DNA from 3 places in the Streptomyces sp. NPDC002588 genome. Region 1 is predicted to be linked to each of the others. Evidence: predicted binding sites of a transcription regulator. Region 1 holds the regulator's gene; each other region holds the start of a gene.
What was found. The regulator HrcA, encoded in region 1, represses chaperone genes, less so after heat shock. The targets are predictions, from matches to a motif close to TTNGCACTCNGNNNNNCNGAGTGCNAA.
Positions count from the first base shown of each region.

Region 2: groL (chaperonin GroEL) is a predicted target of HrcA. The motif match lies at 811-837, and genes of this name have one in related genera.
Region 3: groES (co-chaperone GroES) is a predicted target of HrcA. The motif match lies at 1,046-1,072, and genes of this name have one in related genera.

Region 1 covers NZ_JBEOWF010000079.1:11,005-13,268, reverse strand. Annotated here, with positions in the region: gene dnaJ (molecular chaperone DnaJ) at 1-517, opposite strand, end outside; gene hrcA (heat-inducible transcriptional repressor HrcA) at 518-1,534, opposite strand; gene ABT057_RS47570 (MBL fold metallo-hydrolase) at 1,694-2,264, shown strand, end outside.
Region 2 covers NZ_JBEOWF010000028.1:86,719-88,982, reverse strand. Annotated here, with positions in the region: gene ABT057_RS29385 (ubiquitin-like small modifier protein 1) at 1-5, shown strand, start outside; gene ABT057_RS29380 (cold-shock protein) at 470-676, shown strand; gene groL (chaperonin GroEL) at 1,001-2,264, shown strand, end outside.
Region 3 covers NZ_JBEOWF010000035.1:115,524-117,787, reverse strand. Annotated here, with positions in the region: gene groL (chaperonin GroEL) at 1-480, opposite strand, end outside; gene groES (co-chaperone GroES) at 592-900, opposite strand; gene ABT057_RS33605 (polysaccharide deacetylase family protein) at 1,163-1,927, opposite strand; gene ABT057_RS33600 (polysaccharide deacetylase family protein) at 1,924-2,264, opposite strand, start outside.

The sequences.
Region 1 (2,264 bases):
TCACCTGCGACACCTCGCCGCGCCCGCGGCACATGTCACAGGTCTGGGCCGTCGTACCCGGCGCCGCGCCCTCACCGCTGCAGGTGGAGCAGACGACCGCGGTGTCGACCTGGATGTCCTTGGTGGTGCCGAAGGCGGCCTCCTCGAGGTCCACCTCCAGCCGGATCATCGCGTCCTGGCCGCGCCGGGTGCGCGAGCGCGGACCCCGCTGGGACGCCGTACCGAAGAACGCGTCCATGATGTCGGAGAAGTTGCCGAAGCCACCCGCTCCGAAGCCGCCCGCGCCACCGCCGCCCGCCTGCGAGAGGGGGTCGCCGCCGAGGTCGTAGACCTGCTTCTTCTGCGGGTCGGAGAGCACCTCGTAAGCGGCGTTGATCTCCTTGAACCGCTCCTGGGTCTTCGGATCCGGGTTGACGTCCGGGTGCAGCTCGCGGGCGAGCCGGCGGAAGGCCTTCTTGATCTCATCCTGCGACGCGTCGCGGCGCACGCCGAGAACGGCGTAGTAGTCCGTGGCCACTTACGACTCCGCCAGGATCTGTCCGACGTAACGTGCCACCGCTCGTACCGCTCCCATCGTTCCCGGGTAATCCATGCGCGTGGGTCCGACCACGCCGAGTTTGGCGACTGCCTCGCCGCCCGAACCGTAGCCGACCGACACCACGGAAGTGGAGTTGAGTCCCTCGTAGGCATTCTCGTGACCGATGCGTACGGTCATGCCCGAATCCCCCGCCTCGCCCAGGAGTTTGAGGAGAACGACGTGTTCCTCCAGGGCCTCCAGGACGGGCCGGATGGTGAGAGGGAAGTCATGTCCGAAGCGGGTGAGATTGGCGGTGCCGCCGATCATCAGCCGCTCCTCGTTCTCCTCGACGAGGGTCTCCAGCAGGGTGGAGAGCACCGTCGAGACAGTGCCCCGGTCGTCGGCCTCGAAGGCGTCCGGCAGGTCCTCCACCAGACGCGGCACATCGGTGAACCGGCGGCCCGCGACCCGGCTGTTGAGCCGCGCGCGTAGATCCGCGAGCGAGGCCTCCCCGAAGGGCGCCGGGCAGTCCACCATCCGCTGCTCGACCCGGCCGGTGTCCGTGATCAGCACGAGCATCAGCCGGGCGGGCGCGAGCGCCAGCAGTTCCACGTGCCGCACGGTGGACCGGGTCAGCGACGGATACTGCACGACGGCGACCTGCCGGGTGAGCTGCGCCAGCAGCCGCACCGTGCGGGCCACCACGTCGTCGAGGTCGACGGCGCCGTCGAGGAAGTTCTGGATGGCCCGCCGCTCGGGCGCGCTCATCGGCTTGACGCCGGCGAGCTTGTCGACGAACAGCCGGTAGCCCTTGTCGGTGGGGATCCGCCCGGCGCTGGTGTGCGGCTGGGCGATGAACCCCTCGTCCTCGAGGGCCGCCATGTCGTTACGCACCGTCGCCGGGGAGACGCCGAGGTTGTGCCGCTCGGTCAGGGCCTTCGACCCCACCGGCTCCTCGGTGCCGACGTAGTCCTGGACGATGGCGCGCAGCACCTGCAGCCTGCGTTCGCTCAGCATCCGCGCACACCTCCAGAAGTCGTCCCCCAGTCCCCTGGGCGCCTGCCCTGGCACTCATCACCACCGAGTGCCAACGTTCCCCGGCCCAGTGTACGGCTGTGGGGTACACCCCGGGCAAGGTCGGCCGACACCCGGCGTCCTACCCGTTAGCGTCCCGGTATGACGGTGACTTGGGAAGAGCTGGGGTGGGAGCGGGTCGCGGCCGGGGTCGGACGGGTGCGGCTGCCGGGCTGGGACTGCACGGCGGGGCTGGTCGTCGGGGCGGGCGCGGTACTGATGGTGGACGCCGGGTCGGGCCTCGCGGAGGGAACGCGCCTGCGGACGCAGGCCGAGGAACTGACCGGCTCACGTGTGACCCATCTCGCGCTCACCCATCCCCACTTCGACCATGTGTTCGGCGCGGCGGCGTTCGCGGGAGCGGAGGTCTTCGGCGCGGTGGGCATGGACACGGTCCCGGCGGAGGAACTGCGCGCGGACGCGGTTAGCAACGGTCTGGACGAGGCGACGGCGACGGAGGCCGCGGACACCCTGGTCCGCCCCCGCCACCCGGTGTCCGGCGAGCGGACCCTCGACCTCGGCGGCGGCAGGCAGGTGCTGCTGGCGAACGTCGGCCCCGCCCACACCGCCCACGACCTGGTGGTCCTGGTCCCCGGCTCCCCCGAGGTCGTGTTCTGCGGCGACCTCGTCGAGGAGTCCGGTGAGCCCCAGGCCGGCCCCGACGCCGTGCCCT
Region 2 (2,264 bases), on a different contig from region 1:
GCTGACCCACGTTCAGTACCGGCGAGTAGTACTCATTGGTAGTAACCGTCGGTAACAGTGATTACCGAGTGTTCATCGAATTGCCCCCTCCGTGAGAGAAGTGGAGGGGGCAATTCAGTGTGGTTGAGCGCGGTACAGTTGGGGAACCGGGTCGCGCGCCCTTGATCCGGAGCCTTTGATTTCTGCCCTGGCCCGACAAGAAGTAGCCAAAGTGTGTGTCTCTTGCGTGGCATTTGTGGCTTTTACGGGGCCCGACTTGCCCTGAATTCAGGCGAATTCTCGCCACATTCCGGATCGCGTGCGTCCAGAATTCTCGTCCGACTGACCTGTTGCAGACGGCAGTTGGACAGATACATTCAGCCGCGGTCGACGCGTTCCGGCGCACGCCCCCAACCAACTGGGGGGTGAGGTCTGACCCGGATCCGCGAAGTGTGGATCTGTGCAAGGGCCAGTAATAGGGGAGTTAGGCATGGCTCAGGGCACCGTCAAGTGGTTCAACGCGGAGAAGGGGTACGGCTTCATCGCGGTCGACGGTGGTGCGGATGTTTTCGTCCACTACAGCGCGATCCAGATGGACGGGTACCGCACCCTGGAAGAGGGTCAGCGGGTCGATTTCGAGATCTCGCAGGGCCAGAAGGGGCCGCAGGCGGACATGGTCCGGCTGGCGACCGGCTGAAGCACGCGCCGACTGACAGCGACGTTCTTCTGTTTCATCTTCGAAGGGCTCGTACCTCCCGGGGTACGGGCCCTTCGGCACGCCCGGACGGCCCACGCCCCGGACCCCTCATCGAGCCCGCTTCGCGGGCGCACCTTGCACTCGGGCATGCCGAGTGCTAATCATTGGCGTTAGCACTCTGAAGGTGAGAGTGACAAAGATGGACCGGGTCGGTGAGGCCCGCAGGCCAGGTGGGGCAAGGAACCACGGGGCATGCGAGCCGTCCGTCGCGGGCGCGGGCGCGGTCCGAAGGAATCACCCCCAGTCCTGGAGGGACCACTTCACATGGCCAAGATCATCGCGTTCGACGAGGAGGCGCGGCGCGGCCTCGAGCGCGGCATGAACCAGCTCGCGGACGCCGTGAAGGTGACGCTCGGCCCCAAGGGCCGCAACGTCGTCCTCGAGAAGAAGTGGGGCGCCCCCACGATCACCAACGACGGTGTTTCCATCGCCAAGGAGATCGAGCTCGAGGACCCGTACGAGAAGATCGGCGCCGAGCTGGTCAAGGAAGTCGCCAAGAAGACGGACGACGTCGCCGGTGACGGTACGACCACGGCGACCGTTCTCGCCCAGGCCCTGGTCAAGGAAGGCCTGCGCAACGTAGCCGCCGGCGCCAACCCGATGGCCCTCAAGCGCGGTATCGAGAAGGCCGTCGAGGCCGTCTCCGGTGCCCTGCTCGAGCAGGCGAAGGACGTCGAGACCAAGGAGCAGATCGCTTCCACGGCCTCCATCTCCGCCGCCGACACCCAGATCGGCGAGCTCATCGCCGAGGCCATGGACAAGGTCGGCAAGGAAGGCGTCATCACCGTCGAGGAGTCCCAGACCTTCGGTCTGGAGCTGGAGCTCACCGAGGGTATGCGCTTCGACAAGGGCTACATCTCGGCGTACTTCGCCACCGACATGGAGCGGATGGAGGCGTCGCTCGACGACCCGTACATCCTCATCGCCAACTCCAAGATCGGCAACGTCAAGGACCTGCTCCCGCTCCTCGAGAAGGTCATGCAGTCGGGCAAGCCGCTGCTGATCATCGCCGAGGACGTCGAGGGCGAGGCCCTGTCGACCCTGGTCGTCAACAAGATCCGCGGCACCTTCAAGTCCGTCGCGGTCAAGGCCCCGGGCTTCGGCGACCGCCGCAAGGCGATGCTGAACGACATCGCCATCCTCACCGGCGGCGAGGTCATCTCCGAGGAGGTCGGTCTCAAGCTCGAGAACACGACCCTCGACCTGCTGGGCAAGGCCCGCAAGGTCGTCATCACCAAGGACGAGACCACCATCGTCGACGGCGCCGGCTCCTCGGAGCAGGTCGCGGGCCGCGTGAACCAGATCCGCGCCGAGATCGAGAACAGCGACTCGGACTACGACCGCGAGAAGCTCCAGGAGCGCCTGGCCAAGCTCGCGGGCGGCGTGGCCGTCATCAAGGCCGGTGCCGCCACCGAGGTGGAGCTCAAGGAGCGCAAGCACCGCATCGAGGACGCCGTCCGCAACGCGAAGGCGGCCGTCGAGGAGGGCATCGTCGCCGGTGGTGGCGTGGCCCTGCTGCAGGCCTCCC
Region 3 (2,264 bases), on a different contig from region 1:
GATGAGCTCGCCGACCTGCTGGTCCTGGGCGGACAGCGCGGCGACGGCCGCGATGTCGGCCTTGTCGTCGATCGGGCGGGCGGTGGCCAGCAGGTCGTCGGAGACGGCCTTCACCGCGGCGTCGATGCCCTTCTTCAGGGCGGCCGGGGAGGCGCCGGCGGCGACGTTGCGCAGACCCTCGCGGACGAGCGCCTGGGCCAGGACGGTGGCGGTGGTGGTGCCGTCACCCGCGATGTCGTTGGTCTTGGTCGCCACCTCCTTCACGAGCTGGGCGCCGAGGTTCTCGTACGGGTCGTCGAGCTCGACCTCGCGGGCGATGGTGACGCCGTCGTTGGTGATGGTCGGGGCGCCGAACTTCTTGTCGATGACGACGTTGCGGCCCTTGGGGCCGATCGTCACCTTGACCGTGTCGGCCAGCTTGTTGACGCCGCGCTCGAGGGCGCGACGGGCGTCCTCGTCGAACTTCAGGATCTTCGCCATGGGAGCGGTTCAGCCCTCTCGGAAAACGTGGGAGAAACGAACTGCGCCCCCAGCACCCGGCTTCACAAAGTCGCGGGGCCAGGAGCGCAGTTCACTGCAAATCTGGGTGAATTACTTCTCGATGATCGCGAGGACGTCGCGAGCCGAGAGGACGAGGTACTCCTCGCCGTTGTACTTCACCTCGGTGCCGCCGTACTTGCTGTACAGGACGACGTCGCCGACCTTGACGTCGAGCGGCAGGCGCTCGCCGTTCTCGAAGCGGCCCGGGCCCACGGCGAGGACGGCACCCTCCTGGGGCTTCTCCTTCGCGGTGTCCGGGATGACCAGGCCAGAGGCCGTGGTCTGCTCGGCGTCGAGCGGCTGGACCACGATGCGGTCCTCGAGCGGCTTGATGGCAACCTTGGAGCTGGTGGTCGTCACGATCCGACCTCCCCCTTCGGAGATCTCACGGGGCTAACTGTCTGAGGTGGCGACCAGGTGGATCCGTCGTCGCGGGTGCCGGACCTGCCCGTCGCGTATTGGCACTCTCCAGGGGGGAGTGCCAGAACCGAGACTATGACCGCGATTAGCACTCGGTCAAGCGGACTGCTAATCCCTGCGGCGCGTCGGTGGGGTTTCGGCCCTGAACGGGCCTCGTCCGCGCATGTCGCAAGGCCCGAAGGACATGTATGGCACGGCCTGCCTACAGGTGGTCCTCCAGCCGCCCCACCGTCAGGCCCTGGTCCCGGATCAGCCGCAGCAGGCGGGTGGTCCGTTCCGTCAGGCCCGGGCCCATCGACTCGTCCGGGTCCACGGCGATGACGTCCCCGGGGCGCAGGGCACGGGGACCGTGGGTGTAGGTCAGTCCGGCGGGGCCCATGGAGGCACGCCAGAGGACGAGGGCCGTGATGCCGCAGTCGGCCGCCGCGCGCAGGGTGGTGGTGTCGTACGTGCCGTAGGGCGGGCGGAACAGGCGGGGGCGCAGGCCGAAGCGGGAGCGCAGTTTCTCCTGCTGGCCGCAGATCTCGGCGCGCTGACCGGCGTAGGGCAGGCCGCGCAGGGCCGCGTGGTCGAGGGTGTGGTTCTGCAGGCTCGCGCCGACCGACCGGAGACGGGCGAAGTGGGCGTAGCCGGGGCCCACCACGCTGTCGGTGAGGAACATGCTGACGGGCAGCCGGAGTTCGCGGACCAGGTCGACGAAGCGGGGGTCGCGTTCGGCGCCGTCGTCGTAGGTGAGGAAGACGGCGTTGTCGCGGGTCGGGAGGCGGTCGACGACCGGCGGGAGAGCGGCGGAGGCGTCACCACCGCCCTGCGAGCCGTCGCGGCCGGCCGCCGGGGCCGGGCCCGGATGCACCCGCTGTGCCGCCTTCTTGCCCAGCCGCTCGATGGGGTCGACGGACTGGGCGCAGCCGGCCAGGAGCAACAGGGCGGCCGACAGTGCGGCGGCCGCCCGCCTCCGCGCCCTCACAGGTAGTCCTCCAGGCGTGCCACCGCGTATCCCTTCGCCGTCACCTTGTCGAGGAACCGGCGGACCATGTCGGGCATCGTGCCCTTCCAGTCGCCCCGGCCGCGGAAGTGGCTCAGGACGATGTCGCCGGGGTGCAGGTCGCCGTCCCCCTCGCGGTACTCCCAGTGGTCGACGAAGACCTCCTCGTCCCAGAGTGGGGCGTACTTCACGCCGCAGGACTTCGCGGCGACCAGCGTGTCGCGGTTGTAGTTGCCGTAGGGCGGCCGGAAGAGGGCGGGGCGTTCGCCGTACCGCTCGCGGAGGACGTTCTGCATGCCGCAGATCTCGTGCTTCTGCT